One region of the Bacillus sp. LR--39 genome, then DNA from elsewhere that is predicted to be linked to it. Evidence: predicted binding sites of a transcription regulator. Region 1 holds the regulator's gene; each other region holds the start of a gene.
What was found. The regulator LexA, encoded in region 1, represses DNA repair genes until DNA is damaged. The targets are predictions, from matches to a motif close to CGAACATATGTTCG.
Positions count from the first base shown of each region.

Region 2: the regulator LexA is predicted to act here: its motif matches at 2,445-2,458, upstream of ruvA (Holliday junction branch migration protein RuvA).
Region 3: the regulator LexA is predicted to act here: its motif matches at 2,024-2,037, upstream of uvrB (excinuclease ABC subunit UvrB).
Region 4: the regulator LexA is predicted to act here: its motif matches at 3,818-3,831, upstream of recA (recombinase RecA).

Region 1 covers NZ_JBSIOT010000001.1:1,076,558-1,084,195, forward strand. The annotation lists gene tkt (transketolase) at 1-1,795, opposite strand, end outside; gene ACWHAR_RS05365 (DUF896 domain-containing protein) at 1,961-2,194, opposite strand; gene ACWHAR_RS05370 (YneB family resolvase-like protein) at 2,263-2,913, opposite strand; gene yneA (cell division suppressor protein YneA) at 2,929-3,240, opposite strand; gene lexA (transcriptional repressor LexA) at 3,397-4,017, shown strand; gene ACWHAR_RS05385 (hypothetical protein) at 4,356-4,784, opposite strand; gene ACWHAR_RS05390 (YndM family protein) at 4,938-5,387, shown strand; gene ACWHAR_RS05395 (prohibitin family protein) at 5,415-6,245, opposite strand; gene ACWHAR_RS05400 (hypothetical protein) at 6,232-6,381, opposite strand; gene ACWHAR_RS05405 (poly-gamma-glutamate hydrolase family protein) at 6,490-7,311, opposite strand; partial or broken gene ACWHAR_RS05410 (DUF4177 domain-containing protein) at 7,523-7,630, shown strand.
Region 2 covers NZ_JBSIOT010000001.1:291,476-299,113, reverse strand. The annotation lists gene queA (tRNA preQ1(34) S-adenosylmethionine ribosyltransferase-isomerase QueA) at 1-541, opposite strand, end outside; gene ACWHAR_RS01625 (DUF2905 domain-containing protein) at 567-767, opposite strand; gene ruvB (Holliday junction branch migration DNA helicase RuvB) at 760-1,764, opposite strand; gene ruvA (Holliday junction branch migration protein RuvA) at 1,775-2,380, opposite strand; gene ACWHAR_RS01610 (intercompartmental signaling factor BofC) at 2,515-3,024, opposite strand; gene ACWHAR_RS01605 (hypothetical protein) at 3,157-3,276, opposite strand; gene ACWHAR_RS01600 (YhcN/YlaJ family sporulation lipoprotein) at 3,408-4,001, opposite strand; gene safA (SafA/ExsA family spore coat assembly protein) at 4,149-5,339, opposite strand; gene nadA (quinolinate synthase NadA) at 5,467-6,570, opposite strand; gene nadC (carboxylating nicotinate-nucleotide diphosphorylase) at 6,572-7,420, opposite strand; gene nadB (L-aspartate oxidase) at 7,402-7,638, opposite strand, start outside.
Region 3 covers NZ_JBSIOT010000002.1:575,994-583,631, forward strand. The annotation lists gene ACWHAR_RS12645 (PEP/pyruvate-binding domain-containing protein) at 1-1,400, opposite strand, end outside; gene ACWHAR_RS12650 (CsbA family protein) at 1,701-1,937, shown strand; gene uvrB (excinuclease ABC subunit UvrB) at 2,113-4,098, shown strand; gene uvrA (excinuclease ABC subunit UvrA) at 4,106-6,979, shown strand; gene ACWHAR_RS12665 (hypothetical protein) at 7,028-7,267, opposite strand; gene ACWHAR_RS12670 (hypothetical protein) at 7,465-7,638, shown strand, end outside.
Region 4 covers NZ_JBSIOT010000001.1:1,226,008-1,233,645, reverse strand. The annotation lists gene ACWHAR_RS05855 (DUF3388 domain-containing protein) at 99-890, shown strand; gene ACWHAR_RS05850 (helix-turn-helix domain-containing protein) at 909-1,808, shown strand; gene pgsA (CDP-diacylglycerol--glycerol-3-phosphate 3-phosphatidyltransferase) at 1,883-2,464, shown strand; gene ACWHAR_RS05840 (competence/damage-inducible protein A) at 2,482-3,732, shown strand; gene recA (recombinase RecA) at 3,903-4,946, shown strand; gene ACWHAR_RS05830 (serine hydrolase domain-containing protein) at 5,114-6,295, shown strand; gene rny (ribonuclease Y) at 6,588-7,638, shown strand, end outside.

The DNA.
Region 1 (7,638 bases):
TGTACTCGGCCGATTGTTTTTCAAAGCGGTCCCAGCTCGGCATGCTGACTACAGATACGTGAATGTTTTCTTCAGCCAGTTTCGCTTGAGCTTCGATCGCAAGTCCGACTTCAGAACCTGTCGCTAAAAGAAGAGCGGCTGGTGATTCCGTTTGGGCTTTGGAAACGATATAAGCCCCTTTTTCCACGCCCGCATACGCTTCTTCAGCCTGCTGATCAATCGTCGGCAGGTTTTGGCGTGTCAATACAAGAGCTGTCGGATGATCTTGGCTTTGAACGGCAACCTTCCATGCAGCTGCGGTTTCATTTCCGTCAGCAGGTCTGATCACAGAAAGGTTAGGAAGTGCGCGTAAAGAAGCAAGCTGCTCAATCGGTTCGTGAGTCGGCCCGTCCTCTCCTACGGCAATACTGTCATGTGTGAATACATAAGTGACGGGAAGACCCATCAATGACGCCAGACGAATGGCAGGTCTTAAATAATCAGAGAACACAAAGAATGTGCCGCCGAATACGCGAAGGCCGCCGTGAAGCGCCATTCCGTTTAATGCAGCGCCCATCGCAAATTCACGGACACCGAACCAGAAGTTTTTCCCGGCGTAGTCTTTGGCCGTGAAGTCTCCTCCATTTTTGATTGTCGTTTTATTTGAACCCGCAAGGTCAGCAGATCCCCCGACAAAGAAAGGAATTTTCTTAGCGATCCCGTTCAGCACCTCACCTGAAGATGCGCGGGAAGCAAGGCTGCTGCCTTTTTCATAAACGGGAACTTCCTGATCCCAGTCTTTAGGAAGCTCGCCTTTCATGCCGAGTGACAGCTGTTCAGCAAGCTCAGGATATTTTTCTTTATAAGCCGCGAACAGTTCATTCCATTCCTGTTCTTTTTTCGAGCCGGCTTCTTTTACCGCTTTATTGAAATGCCCGTATACTTCTTCCGGAACATAAAAATCTTCTTCAAACGTCCAAGCATACGCTTCTTTTGTCAGCTTGCTCTCTTCTAGTCCTAACGGAGCGCCGTGAACGCCGGATGTGCCCGCGCGGTTTGGAGAACCGAAACCGATCGTGGTTTTCACTTCAATCAAAGTCGGTTTTTTATCATTCTGGCGCGCTTTTTCAATTGCAGCCGTCAATTCAGCGATGTTGTTTCCGTCCTCAACATAAAGAACTTCCCAGTTCATTGCTTCAAAACGCTGCTTTACATTTTCAGAGAAAGAACGGTCTAAATCGCCGTCTAAAGAAATGTCATTAGAATCGTATAATACGATCAGGCGGCCTAATTCAAGATGGCCTGCAAGAGAAGCGGCTTCGGAAGAAATGCCTTCCATTAAATCACCGTCTCCGCAAATACTGTATGTATAATGATCAACTACGTTGAAAGAATCACGGTTATATGTCTCAGCCAGATGGCGTTCTGCAATTGCCATTCCCACTGCCATTGCAATACCCTGTCCAAGCGGCCCGGTCGTTGCGTCTACTCCGGCTGTGTGTCCGAACTCCGGATGTCCCGGTGTTTTGCTTCCCCATTGACGGAACTGTTTCAAGTCTTCAATGCTGAGGTCATATCCGCTTAAATGCAGCATGCTGTATAAAAGCATTGAACCGTGGCCTGCTGATAAAACAAAGCGGTCGCGGTTAAACCAGCCCGGATTCTGCGGATTTACATTCATAAATTTCGTCCACAGCGTGTATGCCATCGGAGCAGCTCCCATCGGCATGCCCGGATGTCCGGAATTCGCTTTTTCAATTGCGTCTATAGATAGTGTACGAATGGTGGCAACTGATTTCTTTTCAATTGTATCCATTATAATCCCCTTCCATATTGTTGTACCTTTTCATCATAAAGCGATGCTGACTTTTTCTCAACTCTTTCAGCTTAAATTTGAGATAAACTTGTTGAAAATTGTCGTAAACACATCCTGATATTAGTATATACGAAAAAAGAATACGTATTGCCGTATTCTTTCTGTTTAATGAAGATTATTTTTCTGTTGTTCTCTTTTTAATTTTTCAGGGGTGACATCGTTGCCTTCCGGATCAATCACTTTTACGCTCTTTAACGTATTTTTCATTGAGGAGCGGAATCCTTTCAAATACTCCTGGCGAAGCTTTTGCTGTTCAGCTTTTTCCTCATCCGTTATCGTGTTTGATTTAGCTTTTTGAGCCAATTCGTTAATTCTTGCGATTTTTTCTTTAGAAATCATAATAAGCTCCTTTGGTGCGTGTTGATTATATACTACTAAAACGCAGTCTTTTTTACAACTGATGCGCGTCAGCTGCCTTCTGTGTCTGCGGTATATTCCTGAAACCGCCGGTGAACCGTGGCTTTGGACACGTCATAGCCGAATCCCCTTAAGGTCGCTGCGATTTCTGCAAAGGTAAGCTTGTTGGCTCTCAGCCTGATAATTTCCGAAACCGGAACCTCTTTTTTTTCTTTTCCGCTGTTTTCATGCCTGTTTTTCAGATTCCGTTCAGGTTTGTAGCCGTTTTTTACGGCTCTTTTCATTCCCCGCCGGATTTTCATATTGTGAATTTTCCTTTGATATTCCTCAACAATACTGACGATTTCGAGTACCATCGAATCAGCTTCAGAAAGCTCCAGTTCACCTTTATGAGCCGTCGTATATATTTTCACATTCTCCCTGTAAATACAATGCAAAAGCGCAATCTTGGCGTTTCCTCTTCCCAATCTCGTTTCGTCCTGCACCAATATCGCGTCAATATGTGATTTTTTAATTTCATCAAGCATTTCAAATACTCCGTCGCGGTCCATTTCGTAACCGCTGGCTTTCTCAGAAATGACTTTCACGACTTCCATGCCGTTTGCAGCAGCGATCTCACTGAGCTCCTCTTCCTGTCTTTTTAATGATGTTTGCTGCTGTTCTTTGTTTGTGCTTACGCGGGCATAAATGAGCGCCTTCATTTCTCTCTTTCCTCTCTAATTGACAATGGCCAGCTGATATACGGCCGGATGCTTTTTCTTAACCGGAAGAATAAGCTCGTCTCCGGGCTTTATATCAGCAGTTTGGAGATGATTATTCTCCGTCACCCACTCAATGAAATCTTCTTTATTAATGTGTTTCTTTTCTGCTACATGATCCGCAAGTGACCAGAGTGTATCGCCGTCCTGAACCTTTATTTTAACATATTGGCTGAGGGACTGATCATTCCCCGCACATGAGACAAGTAAAATAGCGGCACTTAAAATTGCAGTAAACAGCCCGACAAATATAATAGATTCTTTCGCCATGTAAACAACCTCCGATAAGAATGTTTGTTCGCTTTTTATACCTTTCAGTATATACGAACAAACGTTTCTGTCAATCGTTTTTTTCGAACCTATGTTTGTACTGTCAGGAAAATCATGCTATAATCTACTTAAAATCGACGTTTTGAGGTGCGAAATATGACGAAGCTATCAAAAAGGCAGCTTGATATCCTGCGTTTTATTAAAGAAGAGGTAAAAACGAAAGGATATCCGCCTTCTGTAAGAGAGATAGGAGAAGCAGTAGGACTGGCTTCCAGTTCAACCGTGCACGGCCATTTGGCGCGGCTGGAGACAAAAGGCCTGATCAGACGGGACCCTACTAAACCGAGGGCGATTGAGGTATTGGATGAAGAAGAAGTCCAAATTCCGAAAAGCCAGGTCGTAAACGTTCCGGTCATCGGGAAAGTGACGGCGGGTATTCCGATTACGGCTGTTGAAAATATCGACGAGTATTTTCCGCTTCCTGACCGGATGGTTCCTCCGGGCGAACATGTCTTTATGTTAGAAATCATGGGAGAAAGTATGATCGACGCCGGCATTTTTGACAAAGATTACGTCATCGTCAAACAGCAGAACACGGCCAATAACGGAGAAATCGTCGTAGCTATGACCGAAGATGATGAAGCGACGGTCAAGCGCTTCTATAAAGAAGACAATTATGTGCGGCTGCAGCCGGAAAATCCGACGATGGAGCCGATTATCCTGCAAAACGTAAGCATTTTGGGGAAAGTTATCGGCGTATTCAGAGCCGTACATTAATTCTATTAAACTTCATTTATCGTAAAAAACCCCTCTGTAAGGGGTTTTTTTGCATAAAAAAAGCAGATTCGCCCTGGCTTAAGAAACGAATCTGCTAAGGAGGAAAAACTTACATTCTTATTATCCGACATCACACTTTTGAAGTCAACTAATAATGTTTCCCTTGAGAAACTTTTCATCCATTTTTCAACTTTGTATATTAGTGCGTGATGAATTTGCTTTTGTTTATCTTTTTTTTGGGCGGGTGCATCAAAATTTATATATGAATATTTAGTACATAGTACGATAAGTTATATTTAAATATAAAAAAACCCGCTGCCTTTAGCGAGTATCTATTTTCAATCAAAATGATAATATTCTACACCGTATAACCCTTTAATATAGACGGGGCCACAGACGTTTGAAGAACTTTCAACCAGAATCCTGTATTTGTGATACGGATCAATTGATTTTTTATCCTGGGCACTGAGGTTTAACCAGCTGCCGCTGTAGGTTTTAGAGCTTAATGTATAAAAATTTCCGTTCAGCGCCATCCGCTGGAGTTTCATGCTTAAACCGCACGAAGAGTTGTTCATTATGGTGAACTTATATCCTAAAAAGTAATCGTCGGCAGCTACAGCCCCCGGATTTTCAATATGAAACTCTTTTGCATTTCCCTCCAAAGTGAAGCTTGTTTTTGATCCAAATTCAGTGGTAGCCGCTTTAGCTGAGTGTATTCCGCTAAAACATAATAAAAAAACAGCAATACATATCCAGTATTTTTTCATTTGCATCCCCCTTTTTACATATTTTAACTTGCGAATCCTGTGATGTCTATTCACATTTTATTAAAACGTATACTTTATAACCACTATATACCAGTTTAAAAATTTGCGGATTGCTTACAATGAAGACTAAACGAAATAACGAAGGTGGTTCAAATGAAACACGTAATTGCTTTCGCTTCTAAAACGGCGCTCACACTTGCTTTACTGTACATTGTTCTGGATCTTATGTACCAAGTAACCTTTTTAAACGTTCTGTTTATTACAGTGATCTTAAGTTTAATCACTTATTTTGCGGGTGATTGCATGATTCTGCCGAGAACAAGCAATTTCACAGCCGTTGCAGCTGATTTCGGAATTTCATTCATTATATTATGGATATTCCTTATGAATATTGGCGGATTTAATGTCTCGCCTGCCGCGGCATCGGTTATCTCTGCACTTTGCATTTCTGTTTTTGAGGCATTTTTTCACCGGTATTTGCAGCAATATGTACTTCCCGAAGATTATCAGGACACAACAGAGACGGATAGCACGCTATGGAGCTATCAAACCGAGGCGTCTGAAGAATTAGTGCCGGAAAAAGACCCTCAGGAAAAAACATAAAAAGGAGGCATTCGCCTCCTTCTCTTTTTATTTTTGCTTCTGATCGTCCAGCGGCAGCTGCAGCAGTGAGTCTGTGCCTGTCGCTTTCGGCGTTTTTCCGTCCCATTTTTCAATCCATTTATATTTGATCATTTCATCTGACATTGATTTCTTTATGATTTGGTTGTAATCAGCGATCCCTTCCGCTTCAATTTTTTTCTTTTTCGCTTCGGCTTCGGCTATTTTAATTTCAGTTTGTGTCCGTTCAAGTTCCTGTGAAGACTTCACCCTTGCATCGATAGCTTCCTGTGTGGCTTTATCCGGCTTCGGTACGCCAAGCGTCAGATCGTCAATTAAAAATCCAAGACTCTTCATATCATCAGCAAACCGTTTTTGGACATCAGCAGCGGCTTCTGCAGATTTTTGCCCGTATGTGTCAATAACCGAGTATTTGCTGATTGATTTTCGCGCCGCATCCCACAGCCTTGTTTTTAAATATGTATTTTCAATCGTTTCAACGTCTACCGCGCCGAATTTGTTAAACAGATCGACTACTTTATCAGGCTGCACGACATAGTTGTAAGCGATATCCATTTCTATATTTTTACCGTCTGAGGTTGCCACTTTTATATTTTCATTATTCACTGTCTGCATACGCACCGGATATTCCGTTACTTTATTAAATAATCCGACTAAGTGCCAGCCTTGGTCCAATGTGTCGGATTTTACCCCGCCATTCGGTGAGTATACAACCCCGACATAACCGTTCGGTATTTTTTCAATGAATAGTGACGCTGTAACGCCCGCAATTAAAAGGGCTGCACCTATAATCACACCGCCGAGAATTTTTTTTGTGTTTCCGCGCTTATTTTCGCTCATGCTGATCTTCTTCCTCCCATGACTTTTTGAATTTTTTGGCTCCGCTTCCCACTTGTTTAAAGATTGGACTAAGCATCAGCCATAAACCGAATCCGATGATGACAAGAAGAATGATAGACCCGATCATCACTTTCATTTGCCCACCTCTTTTCTTTCATCCTGTCAATTATGTATACGATCTTAAGAACTTAAAGTTTCATAAATTTCAAAAGAAAAAGCCCCGCCGGCAAAATAGGCGTGCTTATTAATAATTGTCACTGATAAAATCAGAAATCGTTTTTGTGAATTGATAAAAGGTTCCATTTTGTGTGGATGCTCTGCTTTTCAGCGTAAAAGTGTCAAATAGTGATTTTCTGAAGCCGGTGCTCATTTCGATTTGAATACTCAGTCCGGATGAAGATTGATTGGCAAGGTTGTTCGGACTGACGCCTGCATATTTATCATTTATGCCAAGAAGAACGGCAGGATACCCGTGCCGTTTCAGCACATCGGTCAAAAGTTCGGCCCGCTCTCTGTCTGTACCGCCGATTTTTATCTTTTTATCGTCACTGCCGTAACCGTGCAATGAAATGACATTAGAGTGCTCTTTCACCATTTGCACGGCCTTCGGTTCATCGAAATGCGAACTTGTCAAATGCAGAGCCGCATTACCGGCTGATTTTAACCCTTCAAATAAATATAAACTCCGGTTTTCGGCAATTTCTCTAGATAACTCACTGGTACCCGGCTCTATGCCTCCGCCGTGTATAGCTAATATGAGGACAGAAGGGTCATGCTCTCGCGTTGAAATGGAAAAATCGGAAGGATCTTCATTCAGCTTTAATTCCTCGAAACCGCCGTAAATATCTGAAGCGGCATTAGCCTGAAAGAACGGCAGGAGCAAAAACGGTAAAATTAAAACTAAAATTCCTTTTTTGGTTATTGATGGCATTTGTATGTTTATGTTACAATACAAATGCTTCAGCCTTTGAAGCGAACGGCAGAACAGGGTGACTTTGGACGGTTTCTTCTGCTCTGCCTCTTTGCCAGCTGCTTTACGCTCTACTCTTCTAACCCTTTTTGCCATAACATCATCCTTTCTTTTGTTTACACTTTTGTCACAATATTATATACGTTGGACAAAACCTCCGTTCATCTTGGAGAATAAAAACATCAAAACAACCTCTATCCTTTAACCTAAAAAAGTCTTTCTGTCAAAGATACAAAAACTTAAATGATAAAAATGAAACCCTTCTCATTAGTTTTGGAAGAGAGTGAGGACTGCAGGGAAATCATTTTATCAATATGCTGAGCTGGGCTGGCGTCCGGCTCAAATATTTGCTCCCGGCATAAACGATTACGGAGCGGCCGCTTATTTCGAAGTCAAATTCGAACGTGACGTATGATTTCCCAA
Region 2 (7,638 bases), 790 kb from region 1:
CGGCCGTCGGAGCTGCGGCAGATCCGATTTCTTTTGAAAAGACGGTCTGATACCGTTCTTTATCATCAAGCTGCTCTTTAATATAAGGAGGCAGCGGCATTTCACCGAGTGATTCAAGCACTTCGTAAAAAATCCCGTCATACCGGAATTCTATTTTTCTGCCTCCGTGATCAAGCTCCTCCGTGCAGACCGCTGTCAGCCGGCCGTCGCCAAATGTCAGGACCGTTCCTTTTTTTACGCGTTTCGCCGGCTTTACGAGCGTTTCCCATGTATCATTTTCTTCCTGTTTTAATAACAGAAGCTCCACTTTCGCTCCCGTATCTTCTTTTGTGCCGAATAATCTTGCAGGCAGCACACGGGTATTGTTCAAGACGAGGCAATCCCCTTCATTAAAAAAGCTTACAATCTCTTTAAATGAACTGTCCGTCAGCCCGCCCGTCTGTTTGTCGAGCACCATCAGCCGCGATGCGTCACGCTCTTTCAGCGGCACTTGGGCAATGAGGCGTTCAGGCAGTTCAAAATCAAATAAATCGACTTTCATCATTTCACCTTAATTCTGTCTATTGTTATTTCATTCTGCCGAAAAAATTAAGCAGAATGGATAGTATCACACTGATCACAATACAAGTGACAACGGGAAAGAAAAACGTAACATTTCCCTTCTTAACGAAAATATCTCCGGGCAGCCTTCCGACAAAGTGCCAGACTGCGCCGGCAAGAAGCAAAACGGCACCGAGAACCATGAGAACCTTCGGAAAGTCAGTCACGGGCGGGCGCCTCCAATCGAAAATGTTCATACACAGCCGGAGTCACGACCCGTCCCCTCGGCGTCCTCTGGAGAAATCCGATCTGCAGCAGATACGGTTCGTACACATCCTCTATTGTATGCGGTTCTTCGCCGATTGTCGCGGAAATCGTATCAAGGCCGACGGGACCGCCGCTGAATTTTTCGATCATGCCCATCAGCAGCTTATGGTCGATATGATCGAGGCCGAGCGCATCGACTTGAAGACGTTCGAGCGCATCGTGAGCGATTTCTTCCGTGATGCGGCTGTCGCCGAGCACCTGGGCAAAATCTCTCACCCTTCTGAGCAGCCGGTTTGCAACCCGCGGTGTTCCCCTTGACCGTCTGGCGATTTCCAGAGCCGGAGCTTCTTCGATATCCACTTCAAAAACGTCAGCCGTTCTTGACACGATATCTGTCAGCTCTTCCTGCGTATAGTATTCAAGGCGCGACAGCACCCCGAACCGGTCTCTGAGCGGTGCGGTCAATAATCCGACCCTTGTCGTAGCTCCTACAAGCGTAAAAGGGGGAAGGTCGAGACGGACGGAGCGGGCGGACGGGCCTTTTCCAATGACGATATCAAGGCAGAAATCCTCCATCGCCGGGTACAGAACTTCCTCAATTGAGCGGTTCAGCCTGTGAATTTCGTCTATAAACAGCACATCCCCTGGTTCGAGCGCCGTCAAAATGGCTGCCAAATCTCCCGGTCTTTCGATGGCGGGACCTGACGTCGTCCGCATCTCCACACCCATCTCATTGGCCACGATAGACGCAAGCGTTGTTTTCCCGAGACCCGGAGGCCCGTATAAAAGAACGTGGTCCAGCGTTTCCTGCCTCATTTTCGCCGCATCGATAAACACGCGCAGATTTTCTTTCACCTTCTTTTGGCCGATATACTGGGCGAGATTCTGCGGCCTGAGGCTTTGCTCGATTATTGATTCATGGCTGTCTGCTTCACTTGAAACGAGCCGTTCATCCATGAACATCACCTTACTTTAATAATTTTTGCAATGCTTTTTTCACATATTGATCTGTTGAAAGCGCCGTTTCCTCTTTTAAGTGAGGAAGCACTTTTTTAATTTCTTTTTCGGCGTAGCCGAGAACCCGGAGCGCTTCAAGCGCCTCGTCAAGCGCCGTTTCAGCCTCTTGTTTTTCAATGCGCGCTTCATGATTGAACAGGTTGTCAATCATTTCAGGCACGACGTCGGCCAGTTTGCCTTTCAGATCAAGAATAATCTGCCGCGCCGTTTTTTTGCCCACACCCGGAAATTTCACCAAAAAGGCCTCATCTTCCTGTTCGATCGCTTCGATGACGGCTCCGGGATCACCGGAACCGAGGATGGCGAGGGCCCCTTTAGGCCCGATGCCGGTGACGTTCAGCAGCTTTGTGAAAAGCGCTTTTTCTTCCCGGGTTGAAAAACCGTACAAAGAAAAGGCGTCTTCTTTTATATGATGATACGTAAAAATGGTCTCTTGATTGCTTACCTTATAAATAAACGGATTCGGAGTGAAGACCTGATAGCCGATTCCGCCGTTTTCAATCACGATGTATTGGGGAGATACATAATCAATCGTCCCCTTCACGAATTCAATCACACCTATTCACCTCTTTGACTGCTTATCATTGTAACACAAAAACAGCCAAAGTCTTATAGAAAAGTTAACGTATGTTCGCTTTGACACCTTCCATTCAGAAAAAAAAGACATGTGTCACATGTCTTGCGTCAAAGTCAGCCGCTGTAAGTCTTAATATGATCGATCACGCTCTCAAACTCCGCTTTTGTCCTGTACGGTATACCGTGTTCCAAATGCTTTTGCAATCGGCTTTCCAGCCGCTCTATATCAATCTGGAAGAAAGACTGAATCGGCTCAGCCAGCGATCCGGGACGGCCGTGAAATGTGGAGATGACGCCTCCGTCCGTGACGCCGATATAACCGTTAACCTTACTGAGCGGGGAAATGTCATCAACATGCTTACGGAAAAGGACGAAGCCTTTTTTCTGCTCAACGAGCGTCCAGCCGGCGTATGCGGCCCAAAAATCCTCCATCGCTAAAACGGTTTCATCCGTATGTTCAATGCCGACATCACCGTCAAGATAGACCTTTTCCAGCTGGACATGCACCCGAAGCGGCCCGTAATGCTCGACCTCCGCCCCGTATGCGCCTTTTCCTCCGCAAATCAGGGCCGCAGCCGATAAGATAAGCATAAACAATAGACGCGCACCGCAAATTCGTTTCACCAATAACACCTCTTTATTCAATCAAACTCTTGATGCTAGTTTGACCAAAGATGCCGGTGCTTAATCGTTTTCTTTCATTTGTCTGTTTCAGGCCGAAAAAAAGCAGCCTCTATATGAGGGCTGCCTCGATGATTATGCCCGGCCGGCTGAAATCAGTTTCATTTGTCCGGGCGTCAGTTTGAGCCGGTATCCCCTTACGGTCAGATACACAGTTTTTGCTCCGCGGCTTTTGTCATGCTCCGTTTTTTTCATCCCGGCCCTCCGTTACGTTTTATTACTTTTATGTTAACACCGCAATATAAAGAGCGTTTTAAGAATATGTAAAGAAATGATGAAGATTTATCCATAAAAATACTGCCGGATGAAATCATCCGGCAGTCCGTTTAACGGCTGTTTCTGTTCATGTCTTGCAGCTTTGTAAAAGTAGCGTTGTCGGTAAACACTTGAATTGTACGGCCGTCCGCGAATTTTTTGGCCGCATGTTTGACATGTTTATCATCATTTTTCGTAAAAGGATGATTTGTTCTGACGGCAATGACGACTCTCGTGTCAGTCACGATGACCTGACTATCCTGTACGCCTTTTACTTTTTTCACGCGGTTTGCAACTTTTGCTGCCAACCTGATGTTTTCGGCGTTGTCATACCCATTATAAGACATTGCTGCCGGCGGCGTATTGACATTTCGGCCGTTATATGTGCCGTCCGTCGTTAACGGAACCCCGTCATTAGGCGCGTACTGGTCGGACACGTTTGTCGTATTATGACGGCCGTTTCGGTTTTCCATCATTTCAGAAACGGGTCCTTGATGGTCCATTCCGTACTGGCCTCTGCCGTTACCATTATCATTCGAATAATATCCGACCGGACGTGTTGACTGATTGTAGCGTCCGTCATTCATGGCATTATTTGCTCCGCATGCCGTTAAGCTTGCCGTCACGGCTAAAACGCCCGCGATCGTCATCAGTTTTTTACCCAATGGAAAAACCCCCCGTGGATTCATCGCTGTTTGAGCGTTTTCCGCTCATGTTTAGGATGTGCGGCGGGCGGCGGGTTTAAGCTTGTCAGTTATGTCCATTCCTCAGTTGGACATAAAAAAAGGAACGACATACATCGTCCCGAAACATTAATCTTCTTCTTCCTCCGGCCGTCCGAATACTTGATTTGGACTCGGCTGATTCGGCGCGACATTGGGATTTCCTCCGCCGTAAGGCATAAAATGTCCTGCGTTTGCATCCATATTCGGATACGGCTGCACAGGCATATTTGCGTGATGGTGATGTGAACCGTGGTGGTGATGATGGTGATGATGTGAATCATGGCAGCCGCAATCATCATCCTTATATTTTCCATCATGATGAGGTGCGTTTGCGTAATGTGACGAATATCCGCCGTAATACGGCATTTGACCGTAAGGAGCACCGCCGAAACCAGATGCAGAACCATCATAATGCTCTGCATTTTCATGGGCCTGGTTTTCATATTCACCGTAACCCGCGTGCGGCCCAAATCCCGGATGATGGAATCCGTACGGTAACGGCATCGGCATTACCGGAAAGCCTCCAAAACCTCCTCCAAAACCGCCGAAACCTCCGCCTACCGGGAAGCAAGGGTGGCATAATCCAGAACCCGGCAGCATCGGTGTCACCGGAACCGGACAAGGACAAGGCATGCACGGCATCGGGTAATGCATAAAAGGCGGTTCAACGGCCGGCATATTCGGAAACGGGACATTCGGAATGTTTGGCATATTCGGCAGATGATAAGCGGCGTTTTCTTCTTCCATCTTTCCGGCTTCAGGCGCCTTTGGCATATTCGGGTAATTCGCGTTTTCCATGTTGATCATTTCCTCCTGTTGTGGAATGTTATTGTCATGCTCTTTTTCTTTCGGCTCGACAAAATGTGTCACCGGTTCCTCCGGCTTAGGAGGCGACCACGGCTGAAACAGCTGATTGGACGGGTAATATTGGTTCATATCAGCTTCCGGCAGCACATTTTCATGCTTTTCAGGGATTGGCGGCACATACGGAATTGACGGCTTTGGTTCTTCCGGTATTGTGTCTTCAATGTCCACAACTGATTTCGGTTTTTCTTTGGCATATGGATGCTCATGCTTATGCGCAGACGTTCCGAAGCCGGCCTTAGGTTCTTTTCTGACCGGAACGGCTTCTGAAGGCACCTTTATCTTCATTCCAGGCATAATTAAGTCTGGATTGCTAAGCTGATGATTCAGTTTTTTTAGCTCTTCAAGATCAACTCCGTATTTTTCAGCTATTTTCCAGAGCGAATCGCCTTTTTGAACGATATGAATTTTCAACGTTTTCCCCTCCTATGCACAAAACGTGAACGGTACATTTGTCATTACAATACGTTTCTTCACACTATATGCCGGTGGACTGGGCATGATGATAAAAAATTTTGGGAAGGAGGGGAAATTTTTATAATTACGTATGACTCAGCATTCTGTTCAAAGCACGAAGCGCATCTGTCCGAACCGCTTCCGGAACTTTAATGACACCCTTCGGCTCGCCTTTTTCAAGCTGCTCAAGCGACCACAATAAATGCGGCAGGTCGATTCTGTTCATTGTCAGACACGGACACATATCGGGATTCAATGATTCAATCTGTTTATCCGGATGCGATTGAATGAGGCGCTGAACAAGATTCATTTCCGTGCCGATCGCCCATTTGCTTCCCGGTTCAGCCTGTTCGATCGTATCAATAATGTATTTGGTAGACCCGCTGTCGTCACTGAGCGAGACCACTTCCCGCGAACATTCCGGATGAACAATAATGCGGATGCCGGAATCCCTCTGCCGCAGCTGAGAAATATTTTCCGCTGTAAACTTTTCGTGTACGGAGCAATGCCCTTTCCAAAGGATAACCTTAATGTTTTCCGGATGGTCAGTAAGCAATCGGTTCTGCACCGGGTCCCATACAGCCATTTCTGTCAGCGGAATGCCGAGGTCATAGGCCGTATTTCTGCCTAAATGCTGATCCGGCAAAAATAAAATTCTCTCTTTTTGTTTAAAAGCCCATTTCAGCACACTCCGGGCATTCGAAGAGGTGACGGTCGCTCCCCCGTGCCGTCCGACGAATGCTTTAATTTCCGCCGTCGAGTTAACATATGTTAACGGAATGATGGTGTTACCGTACAGTTCTTGAAGCTCTTGCCATGCTTTGTCCGTCTGCTGAATATCTGCCATATCAGCCATCGAGCATCCGGCGCGCATGTCGGGCAAAATGACGGTTTGGTTATCATCAGTCAGCATATCAGCGGTTTCCGCCATAAAATGCACGCCGCAAAACACAATATATTCCGCCTCTTTATTTTTTTCTGCCACTTGAGCAAGCTGCAGGGAGTCACCTGCCGTATCGGCGAATTGTATTACTTCGTCTTTTTGATAGTGATGCCCCGGAATGAACAGACGCTTTCCGAAAGCCCGTTTAATGGCGGCGACCCGCTTTTCCATTTCTCCGGTGCTCATGTCTTTATAATGGCTCGGCATCATTTCGGCTGATGCAGTTAGCACGTCAAAAATAGACATCTTAAAAATCCCCCTGTTCCGCAGCCTCAACATCCATGCTGATGTCGGCGCTTTTTACTGAATGAGTCAGAAATCCGAGTGAAATATATTGGACGCCCGTTCCTTTATAAGCGGGCAATGTGTCGAGCGTTATGCCTCCGGATGCTTCCGTTTTGATATGGCCAGGTGTCATGTCTGCAAAACGCCGGACGGACTCAGGCGGACAGTTGTCAAACATAATAACGTCTGCGCCCGCTTCTATTGCCTCAAGCAGCTGCTGTTCGGATTCGATTTCGACTTCCACCGCAAGCATCTGCCCCGCCGTTTTTCTTGCCCGCTCCACGGCCGCCTTTATCGATCCGCAGGCGGCAATATGATTATCTTTTATCATGATGCCGTCATATAAGCCGAAGCGATGATTAAAGCCGCCTCCGACCCGAACGGCGTATTTTTCCAGCATTCTGAGCCCGGGTGTCGTTTTTCTCGTATCACAAATCTTAATGGACGGATCATCAAGACGCCTTTTGGCCTCATCCGTCATTGTCGCAATGCCTGACATTCTTTGTATGAGATTCAGAATGACCCGCTCCCCCGTAAGAAGAGCCGCCGTCTGGCCTTCCATTTCAGCGAGCACGTCTCCTTTTTTCATCCGTTCTCCGTCTTTTTTCAGGGAGCGGATGCGGATGTCATCGTGTAAAAGCTTCCATCCTTCACGGATAACGGCTTCTCCGGCAAACACGCCGTCTGTTTTTGCGATGATTCGCGCTTTACATTGCTGATCAGAAAAAATCGCTTGTGACGTCGCATCACCCGTTCCGATATCTTCCTGAAAAAAATAAGTCAGCATTTGTTTCAGCTGCAGAATGTCCATAGTTCCCCAATCCTTTCGTTTTTTCTGATAACTGTTCCAGATGTTGAATGAATGATTTGTTTTCCGTGCCACTCTTTCTCCGTCCCGGGAAAATCAGCGCGAAAATGAGCGCCCCTGCTTTCTTCCCGAATAAGGGCTGAGGTCACAACAAGTTGCGCAGTCTTCCATAGGCAGGATAGCTCGGCTTGTTCTATTGTGATATCCTTCACATTTATATG
Region 3 (7,638 bases), on a different contig from region 1:
GTGTTTTCTTTCTCAACCTGTCCGTACATGGATTCCAGTATCATGTTTAACGCAACCTGCGGAAAGACAATATTGAAATGTTCTGCGTATCCTTTTAAATAGAAATCTTGCAGGTTTCGGAATGCATCAAGGGCAGTCTCCGGCGTATGGTCTGTATGCGCCAGTTCGTCCAGCTTTTGATAAAAAGGCAGAAAGGTTTCCTGAATAATATCGTACATGCGGTCAGCCAAGACGGGGAAAAGCGCTTCCAACTGTTCTGCGGGCAGCTTGTCGTCCGTCTTATGCTGTCTGGAAAAAACACGGCCCTGATGAAGTTTGACACGCTCGATTTCGATGCCCATTACAGGGAATGTCTTCGTGCTCTCTTTGAGGCCGTATTCCAAAGCCGGCACAATGAGTGAGGCGAATAACGGGCTGACGGGGCCTTCTATATTGGCCTCCATATTGAGCCAAAAATCTTTCTGATCCCGGGGCGTCATGATAAATTCCCGTTCTTCGTCTGCCGCTTTCTGATCCTGCACGATCGTTGTAATCGGTCTGGCCTGAAGCAGATACAGCTTATTTTCGGCAAATCCGAATTCGAGATCCACGGGATAACCGTACAGTTCTTCCGTCTTTATCGTCAGCATGGCAAGCTCTTTGACGCTCTCGTCATCAAGGCAGAAGCGGTTTCTCATGTCAGCGGACGTCTCTTTTTCCGTCACGCCTTCGTCTTTAGAAACGATATACATTTCTTTTAAGCCGATTTCTTTTTCAATCTGAAATGTGTCTTTATTGACGATAAATGTGTCGGGCGTCACGCTGCCGGAGACGATTGCTTCTCCGAGACCGTAGCTCGCGCTGATCATCAGCTCTCCGTCATCATGTGTGACCGGGTTGCGGCTGAAAATGACTCCTGAAACCTCGGAATTGATAAGCCCTTGCACGACAACGCCCATTAACGGTTCTGCGGTGTCATTGTTCATTTTCTCTTTATAACCGCTGACCCGCGCCGAGAAGAAGGAAGCCCAGCATTCTTTCACTTTTCCGAGAAACTCTTCTTCTGTTTTGATATTTAAATAGGTTTCGTACTGGCCCGCGAAAGAAGCCCCTTCAAGATCTTCGGACGCGGAGGAGGAACGTACGGCGACAGAGGCGTATGATTCTCTCAATTCATAAAACGACGCGGTCAGTTCCTCCCGAAGCTCTTTTGAAAACGTGCCGTTCATAATGGCGCGCTCCATCTGTTCCTGATCTGCTTGAAGCCCGTTGTCTTCCATAAAACGTGTCAGGGCATTCGTCTGAATGATGAAACCGCCGGGAACGGGCAGCCCGTTTTTCGTCAGTTTAATCAGGTTCATTCCTTTTGCTCCTGCAGAGCGGCTCGATTCTTCCGCTTTTTGAAATCGCACTGAATACATGCGGTATGACCCCCTTTTTTTCTTCATCCAAGAAAATGATAGTAAACACTATCATTACATTGTAAAGAGGGAGGAAGAAACTGTCAAAGATACAAAGACCTAAACCTTCTCATCCTTTCGGCTGAAGAAAGGTAATTCGATTCATCTGGTTAATGGTTCAATGGATTTATATTCACAATTTTTTTGACAGATGATTGAAGACTGCTGAAAAAGGGTATTGTGATAGCAGGGGAACGATTGTCCGATTCTTCATTTTTTACTATAATCAGATGAGATGAAGAATTCCCGAGGAGGGTTTTTGTGATTACAAAAGCCGTTTTTGCATTATGTTTCCCTTTTATGCTGGTCGTCCTTTTTACGCGCGTCACGTTTAACCACTATGTGGCGATCGCTCTCACAGCCGCACTGCTTTTCGCATCCTATTTAAAGGGTTATACCGAAACGTATTTTATCGTTGGATTGGATGTCGTATCGCTGGTGGCCGGAGGGCTGTACATGGCCAAAAAAGAAGCAGACAAAAAGAAAGACAATGCCTGACATGGTGAATATGAAATAGAATGCCTGCTTTTACGCCATAAAAGCAGGTTTTTTATACAAAAATTGACTTGGTAAAAACAAACCATCGAACTTTAGTTCGTATTTTTAGTGATTTTGCCCGTCATTGTGTTACTATATCAATAGGAAGATTTCGTAAAGAAACGGAGGCTTTTTTGTGAAAGATCGTTTTGAGTTAGTCTCGAAATATCAGCCCCAGGGAGATCAGCCGCAAGCGATTGAGAAGCTTGTCAAAGGCATACAGGAAGGCAGAAAACACCAGACTCTCCTGGGTGCGACAGGGACGGGCAAAACCTTTACCGTGTCCAATCTGATTAAAGAAGTGAATAAACCGACACTGGTCATTGCCCATAACAAAACCCTAGCCGGACAGCTGTACAGCGAGTTTAAGGAGTTTTTCCCGAACAACGCTGTCGAATATTTTGTCAGCTATTACGATTACTATCAGCCGGAGGCGTACGTGCCTCAAACGGATACTTTTATAGAGAAAGACGCAAGCATTAATGATGAAATTGATAAACTGAGACACTCCGCGACATCCTCTCTGTTTGAACGGAGAGATGTCATTATTATTGCGAGTGTGTCATGCATATACGGTCTCGGTTCACCTGAAGAATACCGGGAGATGGTTGTGTCGCTCAGACCGGAAATGGAAATTGAGCGGAACGAGCTGCTGAGAAAGCTTGTGGATATCCAGTATGCCCGCAATGATATCGACTTTCAGCGCGGGACGTTCCGCGTGCGCGGAGACGTTGTGGAAATCTTTCCGGCTTCCCGTGATGAACATTGTATCAGAGTGGAATTTTTCGGAGATGAAATTGAGCGGATCAGAGAGGTCGACGCTTTGACCGGAGAAATTCTCGGCGACCGTGACCATGTCGCAATTTTCCCGGCTTCCCACTTCGTCACCCGGGCGGAAAAGATGGAAAAAGCGATTCTGAATATTGAACAGGAGCTTGAGGAGCGCTTGAAAGTGATGCACGAAAACGGCAAGCTCCTTGAAGCGCAGCGGCTTGAGCAGCGGACGAGATATGATCTTGAAATGATGCGGGAAATGGGTTTTTGCTCAGGGATCGAGAACTATTCAAGACATTTGACACTCCGTCCGCCGGGCTCTACGCCGTATACGCTGCTTGATTATTTTCCGGACGATTTTATGATTGTCGTTGATGAATCACATGTGACGATTCCGCAGGTGCGCGGCATGTTCAACGGTGACCAGGCGAGAAAACAGGTGCTTGTCGATCACGGGTTCCGCCTGCCGTCAGCGCTTGACAACCGTCCGCTCCGATTCGAGGAATTTGAGAAACACATGCACAATATCGTGTACGTGTCGGCGACTCCAGGACCGTATGAAATTGAGCATACGCCGGAAATGATCGAGCAGATCATCAGACCGACGGGACTCCTCGATCCCCTCATTGACGTCCGTCCGATCGAAGGACAGATTGATGATCTGATCGGCGAGATTCAGGCGAGAATTGAACGGAATGAGCGCGTTCTTGTGACGACTTTAACGAAAAAAATGTCAGAGGATCTGACCGATTATCTCAAGGAAATCGGCATCAAGGTCAATTATCTGCATTCCGAGATTAAGACGCTTGAACGGATTGAAATCATCCGTGACCTCCGCCTCGGAAAACATGATGTGTTAATCGGCATCAACCTGCTGAGGGAAGGGCTTGATATTCCGGAAGTGTCACTTGTCGCCATTCTCGATGCGGATAAAGAAGGCTTCCTCCGTTCCGAACGTTCGCTGATTCAGACGATCGGACGGGCGGCACGAAACGCGGAAGGCCGCGTCATCATGTATGCCGATAAAATCACGAATTCGATGGAAATCGCGATTAATGAAACGAAGCGCCGCCGGGAACAGCAGGAGCGCTTTAACGAAATTCACGGCATTACGCCGCAAACGATCAATAAGGAAATCCGCGATGTGATCCGCGCGACGCAGGCCGCTGAGGATAAAGAAGAATATAAAACAAAAGCCGCGCCTAAACTGGCGAAGATGACGAAGAAAGAACGCCAGAAAGTCGTTGAGCAAATGGAGCACGAAATGAAAGAAGCGGCCAGAGCGCTTGATTTCGAGCGGGCGGCAGAGCTTCGTGATTTACTGTTAGAGCTTAAAGCGGAAGGATGATGAACACATGGCAATTGACCGGATCGAGGTGAAAGGCGCGAGGGCGCACAATTTAAAAAACATTGATGTAACGATTCCGCGGGATCAGCTCGTCGTCGTGACGGGGCTGTCCGGATCGGGAAAATCATCCCTTGCCTTTGACACCATTTACGCGGAAGGACAGAGGCGGTATGTTGAATCGCTTTCTGCCTATGCGCGCCAATTTTTAGGGCAAATGGATAAGCCGGACGTCGATGCGATCGAAGGGCTTTCTCCGGCGATCAGCATTGATCAGAAAACGACGAGCCGCAATCCGCGGTCAACCGTCGGAACGGTAACGGAGATTTATGATTATCTCCGGCTGCTGTACGCGAGAGTCGGGAAGCCGCACTGCCCGGAGCACGGCATTGAAATTACGTCGCAAACGATTGAACAGATGGTTGACCGGATTCTTGAATATCCGGAGCGGACGAAGCTTCAAGTGCTTGCGCCGATCATCTCAGGCAGAAAAGGCGCCCATGTCAAAGTGCTTGACCAAATCAGAAAGCAAGGTTACGTAAGGGTGCGGATTGACGGAGAAATGGCCGAGCTTTCCGACGATATTGAACTTGAAAAAAACAAAAAGCATTCCATTGAAGTCGTCATTGACCGGATTGTCGTCAAGGAAGGGGTTGCCGCCCGGCTTTCCGACTCACTGGAAACCGCGCTCCGCTTAGGGGAAGGCCGTGTCATGATAGATGTCATCGGTCAGGAGGAGCTGATGTTCAGCGAGCATCACGCCTGTCCGCTGTGCGGTTTTTCTATCGGAGAGCTTGAACCCCGGCTGTTTTCGTTTAACAGCCCGTTCGGCGCCTGTCCGACTTGTGACGGTCTCGGCTTAAAGCTGGAAGTGGACCCTGAGCTCGTCATTCCCAATCCTGAGCTGTCATTAAAAGAACACGCCATCGCGCCGTGGACGCCGATCAGTTCACAATATTATCCGCAGCTGCTTCAGGCGGTCTGCCGCCATTACGGCATTGATATGGAGACTCCGGTCAAAGACCTGCCGAAGCATCAGCTTGATAAAGTGCTGTACGGTAGCGGCGATGAACGGATCTACTTTAAATACGAGAATGATTTCGGACAAGTGCGCGAAAATGAAATTGAATTTGAAGGCGTGCTGCGCAATATTGAGAGACGGTATAAAGAGACAAGCTCCGATTATATCCGTGAACAGATGGAGCAGTACATGTCACAGAAGCCGTGCCCGACGTGCAAAGGCTACCGGCTGAAGAAAGAAGCGCTGGCCGTTTTGGTCAACGGGCGCCACATCGGCACCATTACCGAGCTTTCCGTCGGCGATGCGCTGGAATTTTTCAAAAGACTGACGCTGTCTGAGAAAGATATGCAGATTGCCGATTTAATTTTAAGAGAGATTGTGGAGCGGCTCAGCTTCTTAGATAAAGTCGGTCTTGATTACCTGACGCTGAGCCGGGCGGCGGGAACGCTGTCAGGCGGAGAAGCTCAGCGCATCAGGCTTGCAACACAGATCGGCTCCCGTTTGTCAGGCGTTCTGTACATTCTTGATGAGCCGTCCATCGGCCTTCACCAGCGTGACAATGACCGTCTGATCAGCGCGTTGAAAAACATGAGGGATCTCGGCAACACACTGATTGTCGTGGAGCATGATGAGGATACGATGATGGCTGCCGATTATTTGATAGATATCGGTCCGGGCGCCGGCATTCACGGCGGCCGCGTCATATCGGCGGGGACGCCTGAAGAAGTGATGAATGATGCGGACTCTCTGACCGGACGTTATTTGTCAGGGGCTCAATTCATCCCGATGCCTCCGGAGAGAAGAAAGCCTGACGGCCGGTTCATTGAAATCAAAGGCGCGTCAGAAAACAACCTGAAAAAAGCGAACGCCAAATTCCCGCTCGGCACTTTTACGGCGGTGACAGGTGTGTCCGGTTCCGGAAAAAGTACGCTTGTGAATGAAATTCTGCATAAGGCGCTTGCGCAAAAGCTTCATAAAGCCAAAGCGAAACCGGGAAGCCATAAAGAGATCAAAGGCCTCGACCACCTTGATAAGGTGATCGACATCGACCAGGCGCCGATCGGCCGGACACCGAGATCAAATCCGGCAACTTATACGGGTGTGTTTGATGATATCCGCGATGTATTCGCGCAGACAAATGAAGCAAAGGTGCGCGGTTATAAAAAAGGCCGGTTCAGTTTTAATGTAAAAGGCGGGCGCTGTGAGGCCTGCCGCGGCGACGGCATCATTAAAATTGAGATGCATTTCCTTCCTGACGTGTACGTCCCGTGTGAAGTGTGCCACGGCAAACGTTACAACCGGGAGACGCTTGAGGTCACATACAAAGGAAAAAGCATTTCTGACGTTCTGGATATGACGGTGGAAGATGCTCTGTCTTTCTTTGAAAATATCCCGAAAATCAAACGCAAGCTTCAAACGCTTGCCGATGTCGGACTCGGTTATGTGACGCTCGGCCAGCCGGCGACGACGCTGTCAGGCGGAGAAGCGCAGCGCGTCAAGCTCGCTTCCGAACTGCATAAGCGTTCCACCGGCCGGACGCTGTATATTTTGGACGAACCGACGACAGGCCTCCACGTTGATGATATCGCAAGGCTTTTGGTTGTGCTTCAAAGACTCGTCGATAACGGTGATACCGTTTTGGTCATTGAACATAATCTCGATATCATTAAAACGGCTGACTACATCGTCGATCTGGGACCTGAAGGCGGATCGGGCGGCGGCACGATCGTAGCCTCCGGGACGCCTGAAGAAGTTGTCGAAGTGAAAGAATCATATACGGGCCGTTATCTGAAACCGGTAATGGAACGTGATAAAAAACGGATGAAAACATTGCTGGCCGAAAAAGAAACGGCAGCCACGTAATAGATCAATAAAAACAGCCCAAAACTCATCGGTTTTGGGCTGTTGTTGTTACAGGCTTTTTTTCTGTTGGGGAAGCTGTCTGCTTAAATGCATTAAGTCCTGCAGAATATGGGTGCTGCTGCTGTCCAGCAGCACTTTTATATATTGGATATCATGGGAAATGGGAAGAGGGGCTGCTTTGATCTGTTCCAATTCAGCCAGCATTTCGCTGTTCATTCTTTTCTGTTCGCGAATTAAATTTCGAAGACTCTCTTCCGTTACTTGGGCGTTTTTGGGATCTTTCTCCATTTGTATGTCCTCCTTGCATACGGTCAGGCTTTGTTACATATTGTAATCGGTTCGGGGAAAAGATTCTATAGTGAAATCTCTGAAATCAAAAATTACGTATAACGAAGCATGTCCTTAGCATGAAAATGAAACCCGCCCATTCGTCATACGTATGTATAAGGAAGGGTTTTTACATCACGGCACAGGGAGTGTTTTTATTGAACCGAAATCAAGCGATTATCGCATCAATCTGTTATTTCAGCGTGTTTCTCGCGCCGCTCATTCTTCCGATTGTGGCTTACTTTGTCGTCGATGAAAAAGAGACGAAGCGGCATGCCATGCGCGCTCTGATTTCCCATATCATTCCGTTTGCGGGATTGCTGATTGTGACC
Region 4 (7,638 bases), 150 kb from region 1:
GTTTTCCTCTATAGAGCAACATTCTTCTTTCTAATTAGAGAAAAATGTTTTATGATAAAGGAAGGTAAAAATTTGCCACAATGGAGGGGGTATATCATTTGGCAAAGCTCGAATGGTATTTTGAATATGAAATTCAAGTGAACCGCCCCGGCCTGCTCGGGGATATTTCATCTCTTCTCGGGATGCTGTCAATTAATATTGTCACAATTAACGGTGTCGACCTTTCCAGAAGGGGAATGCTGCTCAGATGCCGGCATATAGATCAAATTAAACGATTGGAATCAATTTTAAAAACAATGGAGACCATTAAAGTAACGAAGCTGAGAGAACCGAGGCTTCGCGACCGTCTCGCAGTCCGCCACGGAAGATACATTCAGCGTGATGCCGATGACAAAAAAACCTTCCGTTTTGAAAGGGACGAGCTCGGTCTTCTGGTTGACTTTATGGCCGAGCTGTTTAAAAAAGAAGGACACAAACTGATCGGAATCCGGGGAATGCCGAGGGTCGGAAAAACGGAGTCCATTGTTGCGTCAAGCGTTTGTGCCAGCAAAAGATGGCTTTTCGTATCATCAACGCTGCTAAAACAAACGATCCGGAGCCAGCTGGTTGCCGATGAATACAGCACGGAAAACGTGTTTATCCTCGACGGCATCGTTTCGACAAGACGGGGATCTGAGCGCCATCTTCAGCTCGTCAGTGAAATTATGCGGCTTCCGGCGACAAAGGTCGTGGAGCACCCCGATATTTTTGTTCAAAATTCGGAGTATACGCTCGATGATTTCGATTATATTATCGAACTCAGAAATGATCCTGACGAAGTCATTACATATGAACATGCAGAAGAACCGCAAATGTTTGATCAGACCGGTTTTTCAAGCTTTGATTTTTAATATTGGAAGGTGTTTGTTGTGACAGAATTAGCAATCCGGCTTAAAGAAGCCAGAGAGGAAAAAGGGATGTCGTTGGATGAACTCCAGGCGGCGACGAAAATTCAGAAAAGATACTTAACCGCTCTGGAAGAAGGCAATTATGACGTCATTCCCGGCAATTTTTATGTGCGGGCGTTTATCAAGCAATACGCTGAAGCTGTCGGGCTTGATTCAGATCAGTTATTTGAAGAATATAAAAAAGACATCCCTAACACGTACCATGACGATGTGTCGGAAAAAATCTCCGGTCTTGCCATGCAAAGGGAGCTTCCTAAGTCCGCTTCAAAGGCGGCGGAATGGCTTCCGACCGTCCTTGTCGTCATCGGTGTCATTATCGTCATCGCGATCATTTATGCGATTATTCAGCTCGGAATGAGCAAATCCGGGCAGACAGACGGAGATAAAGCCGTCACCCAAAGTGAGAGCAAGTATGAGATTCCTAAGGATTCTGCGCTGAAAAACGACGGCAATACAAATGACGAAGCGCAATCTGACAGCAAAAAAGACAAAAAGGACACAAAAGCGTCAGAGCAGAAAAAGAAAGAAAAAAGCAGTGAAAAGACGGAGATCAAAGCGGCCGGAACGGAAGGCTCGGCTTCTTCATACAACGTCTCCGGGGCAGATAAGTATAAGCTTGAACTGATTGCTTCTGACAGCGCATGGATCCGCGTCCGTGATGACAGCGGCGGTTCTTTAAAAGAAGGAACGCTGCAAAAAGGCGAAACCTTTAAAAAAGACGTCACGGATCAAAAGCAGATTGAAATCCGCACGGGCTATGCCCCTAACCTGAAAATTAAAATCAACGGAGAGGTTCTGTCCTATGAACTCAATCCGCATGATGTGATGGCGCAGACCATCACAATCAAGATGAAAAAATAAAAGGGGAAAAAGTCATCTGAACGATTAAGATGACTTTTTCTTCACGTCCGAGTACATATTATTGGAGGGGCTTTATGTTTAACTTACCGAATAAAATCACACTGGCAAGAATCGCTTTAATTCCTGTATTTATGATTATCATGCTTGTTCCTTTTCAGTGGGGCAGCGTTCATATAGGGGATGAATCGATTCCGGTCGCGCATCTTACGGGAGCTGTTTTATTCATTATCGCATCAACGACTGACTGGGTGGATGGCTACTACGCCAGAAAACTGAACCTCGTGACAAACTTCGGGAAATTTTTAGATCCGCTGGCTGACAAACTGCTGGTATCCGCGGCATTAATTACGCTTGTGCAGTTTGACCTTGCGCCGGCGTGGATGGTCATCATCATCATCAGCCGCGAATTTGCCGTAACGGGATTAAGACTTGTACTGGCGGGAACGGGGGAAGTTGTAGCCGCCAATATGCTGGGGAAAATTAAAACATGGGCTCAGATCATCGCTGTTGCCGCGCTTTTGCTGCATAATCTTCCGTTTGAGCTCGTTTCTTTCCCGTTCGGCGATATCGCTTTATGGGTGGCCGTGCTCTTCACAGTCATTTCCGGCTGGGAGTATTTTGCGAAGAACTGGGATGCGTTAAAAACATCTAACTAAGAAAGAAGGACTTAAAGATGGAAATAGCAAAAAAAGCAGAAATCATTGCAGTCGGCTCGGAGCTTCTGCTAGGCCAGATCGCCAATACGAACGCGCAGTTTATCAGTAAAGAGCTGGCGGAAATCGGTGTAAACGTGTTTTATCATACCGCTGTCGGTGACAATCCTGAGCGGCTTAAGCAAGTCATCCGCATTGCCGAAGAGCGCTCAGACCTGATTATTTTTTCAGGCGGCCTCGGACCGACCAAGGACGATTTGACGAAAGAAACCATTGCAAACACACTGGGGCGCCCGCTCGTTCTGAATGACGAAGCGTTCCGGTCGATCGAAGAATATTTCGCGAAAACAAAACGGACCATGTCGCCGAATAACCGCAAACAGGCGCTCGTCATTGAGGGCTCAGACGTTTTGGCGAATCATTTCGGCATGGCGCCGGGAATGCTTGCAGAGCACGGCTCAAGGCTTTATATGCTGCTTCCCGGGCCGCCGAGCGAGCTGCGTCCGATGTTTGAAAATGAAGCGAAGCCGCTGCTTCTTAAAAAGCTCGGTTCTAATGAGAAAATCGTTTCAACCGTGCTGCGTTTTTTCGGAATCGGTGAATCCCAGCTTGAAGCTGATTTAGAAGATATTATTGATGCGCAGACGAACCCGACGATTGCGCCGCTCGCTGCTGACGGAGAGGTCACGCTGCGTTTAACGGCGAAACATGCTGACGAAAAAGAAACAGAACGGCTTTTAAAAGAAACGGAAGCCGCCATTTTAGAACGTGTCGGTGAATTTTTCTACGGATATGATGATACGTCTCTGGTGAAGGAGCTTTCAAAAGCATGCAGACAAAACAAAATCACGATTTCTTCTGCCGAAAGCTTTACAGGCGGCCTGTTTTCAGAGTGGGTGACTGATTTAAGCGGTGCGTCTCAACTATTTGCAGGGGGTGTTGTCTGTTATTCCGACAGCGTGAAACAGCATGTGCTCGGCGTGAAAGCTGAGACGCTCGCAGAAAGCGGAGCGGTCAGCAAAGAGTGTGCGAAAGAGCTTGCAGCCGGTGTGAGAAAGCTGACCGGAAGCGATATCGGCATCAGCTTTACCGGGGTTGCGGGTCCCGACCCGCAGGAAGGGCATGCGCCGGGCCGCGTCTTTATCGGCATTTCGGCGGAAGGAAAAGAAGAGGTGCACGAATTTAACTTTGCCGGCTCAAGAACCGGAATCAGAAAGCGCGCCGCTAAATACGGCTGCCATCTCATTTTGAAAATGCTGGATCAAAAATAAAGTTTTAAAGAGGCGATTTCTCTGATTTTTAAGTTTTACAAGGGAAATTATGCTCTTTTGCAGAAAAGCGAACGCGGAAAAAATCCGAATATGCGTTCGCTTTTTTCTTGGCAAATGCCAGTAAACAAGGTATAGTATATGTAGTGGCAAGATAAAGGAGGAAAAAATAAATGAGTGATCGTCAGGCAGCCTTAGATATGGCTCTTAAGCAAATAGAAAAACAATTCGGCAAAGGTTCCATCATGAAGCTCGGAGAAAAAACAGATACAAGAATTTCAACGGTGCCAAGCGGTTCCCTTGCACTTGATACCGCTCTCGGAATAGGCGGATACCCGCGCGGACGGATTATTGAAGTATACGGACCTGAAAGCTCAGGTAAAACGACTGTAGCGCTTCACGCAATCGCTGAGGTTCAGGAAAAAGGCGGACAGGCAGCATTTATTGATGCTGAGCATGCTCTTGATCCTGTTTACGCGCAAAAGCTCGGTGTCAATATCGAAGAGCTTCTGCTTTCTCAGCCGGATACGGGAGAGCAGGCGCTTGAGATTGCTGAAGCGCTGGTGCGAAGCGGAGCTGTTGATATCGTAGTCGTTGACTCTGTTGCGGCGCTTGTTCCAAAAGCTGAAATTGAAGGTGACATGGGTGATTCACACGTCGGTTTACAGGCGCGTCTCATGTCTCAGGCGCTCCGTAAGCTTTCCGGCGCCATCAATAAATCTAAAACAATTGCAATCTTTATTAACCAGATTCGTGAAAAAGTCGGCGTTATGTTCGGAAATCCGGAGACGACACCGGGCGGCCGCGCGCTGAAATTCTATTCTTCCGTGCGCCTTGAAGTGCGCCGTGCCGAGCAATTAAAGCAGGGCAACGACGTCATGGGGAATAAAACGAGAATTAAAGTCGTAAAAAACAAAGTCGCTCCTCCGTTCCGTACGGCTGAAGTGGACATTATGTACGGTGAAGGAATCTCCAAAGAAGGGGAAATCATCGACCTTGGAACTGAACTGGATATCGTGCAAAAAAGCGGTTCGTGGTATTCTTATGAAGAAGAACGCCTCGGTCAGGGCCGTGAAAACGCCAAGCAGTTCTTAAAAGAAAATAAAGACATCATGCTGATGATTCAGGAACAAATCCGTGAATATTACGGTTTAGACAATAACGGTGTAACGGACAAAGCGGAAGAAGTTCAGGAAGAGATGGAATTAGAAGAATAAAAACACGATCAAAAGAGCGGAATAAGCAATTTCCGCTCTTTTTTTTGTGTGTTTCAAAAAACACTGGCTGTTTCGGAAAATTTTATCTGGAATGTTACAACTTTTTTCACACTTCACTCGTCTAACATCATGGCGAAAGTTGAAATTATATCTGAGGAGGAAAAAAGATGACGAGCCCCCGCCGCACAAGAATAAATAAAAAAAGAAAGAAGAAGCTGATGAAAACGGGAGGGCTGTTTCTTTTTCTGCTGCTTGTTACTGTTTTTATTATGATCTGGACCGTCACAGCGCATCACCGGGAGAAGGAATCCGTTAAAAGCGCTCCCGCCGCTCAATCTGATACTTCAAAAGACCAGACTCAACAGAAAAAAGAAAAGACGCAAAAAGAGAAAACACCTAAATCAATCGATCACAATAAACAGATCAGCAATTACTTGCAACAAATCGGGTTCAGCGGCACAGCAATGATCGTAAAAGATGGAAAAGTTGTGCTGAAAAAAGGCTTTGGCTATGCGGACCGAAAACAAAAAATGAAAAACAATCCGGAGACATCATATTATATCGGTTCTTCCCAAAAAGCGTTAATCGCGACGGCTGTCCTGCAGCTTGAAGAAAAAGGGCTGCTGCAGACGAGTGACCCCGTCAGTACATACTTGCCGAATTTTCCTAACGGCACGCGCATTACATTGAAAAATCTGCTCAATCATACGTCCGGCATAAACGGGCATATTGAGGGTCAGGGACCGATTGCTCCAATTGATTTAATCAAGGATATAGAATACCGCGGAATTAAACGGCAGCCCGGGGTTTGGGATTACAGGGATTCCAACTATTCAGTGCTTGCTTATATCGTATCTCAAGTCAGCGGGGAGTCTTATGAACAATATATAAAAGAACACGTGTTCAAACCGGCCGGAATGAAGCATGCCGGATTTTACAAAACATTTGCCAAAGCCAAATATCCTGCCGTCGGCTACAAAGTCGATGAGAGCGGCAGTCTTGTAACGCCGCACCTTTTGGACTTATCGCAGCTGTACGGGGCGGGCGACATGTATATGAGCGCTGAAGATCTCTATAAATTTGATAAATCGATCGTAAACAACACGCTCCTTTCAAAAGAAAGCTTCACAAAAATGTTTACAGCAGGAAGCAGTGCCGCTTACGGCATGGGGTTTTACATTGATCCGGGAAGCTATTCCAATCACGGTGTTATGCCCGGTTACAACATTTTGAACAGCTTCAGCCATTCAGCAAGCAAATATGTCATATTACTGTCAAACATTCAGAATAACGCCAAATTAGGACAGGTAAACAATAGAATTTACCAATTGCTTAACCAGGCGGACTAACAGAGCCGTCATTCACGAAAAGCGGATGAAGGTATGGTATGATATATACATGGGCGAAGATCCGAGCTGAAGGCGAATCGTTAAGCTGGCAAGCTTGACAAGTATTTCCGACACAATTACAATGAAGTTGTAACATTTGTTTTTTTAACATGATTGTTAAACCATTTAAACTTGACAAGGGCATGAGAGACTCATTCCCTGTGAAGGTTCTGTATGTTGAGAAAATCAGACAATGTACATGCCGGCACTTATTTAAGCAAAAACCAAGTTCATAGCAAGAGGAGGTGAAAGTATGACCCCAATGACGGTTCTCATCTCCATTTTGCTGACTCTGCTCGGTTTAGTTGTTGGCTACTATGTTCGTAAAACCATTGCCGAAGCAAAGATTGCGGGCGCACGCGGTGCTGCCGAGCAAATCCTTGAAGATGCAAAGCGTGATGCTGAAGCACTGAAAAAAGAAGCTCTGCTTGAAGCAAAGGACGAAATCCATACACTTCGAATAGATGCTGAACAGGAAGTTCGTGAAAGACGAAATGAGCTTCAAAAACAAGAAAACCGTTTACTTCAAAAAGAAGAAAATCTTGACCGTAAACATGAAGGAATTGATAAACGGGAAGCGATGTTGGAGAAGAAAGATCATTCTCTGAATGAACGACAACAACATATTGAAGAGATGGAAAGCAAAGTGGATGAGATGATTCGTATGCAGCAGTCAGAACTCGAACGCATTTCGAGCCTGACACGGGATGAAGCGAAGCAAATCATTCTTGACCGGGTTGAAAATGAGCTTTCACATGACATCGCCATCATGACAAAAGAAACCGAAAACCGTGCGAAAGAAGAGGCAGATAAAAAGGCGAAAAACATTCTGTCGCTTGCTTTGCAGCGCTGTGCAGCAGATCATGTTGCCGAAACGACGGTATCGGTCGTCAATCTTCCGAATGATGAGATGAAAGGACGTATCATCGGCCGTGAAGGGCGTAACATTCGTACGCTTGAAACGCTTACAGGTATTGACCTGATTATTGATGACACACCTGAAGCAGTCATTCTTTCCGGATTTGATCCGATCAGACGGGAGACGGCAAGAATCGCTCTTGATAAACTCGTTCAGGATGGCCGTATTCACCCGGCGCGCATTGAAGAAATGGTTGAAAAATCCCGCCGTGAGGTTGATGACTATATCCGGGAAATGGGTGAGCAGACGACGTTTGAAGTCGGCGTTCACGGACTCCACCCGGATCTGATCAAGATCCTCGGCCGGTTGAAATTCCGTACAAGCTACGGGCAGAACGTACTGAAACATTCTATGGAAGTTGCGTTTTTAGCCGGTTTAATGGCTT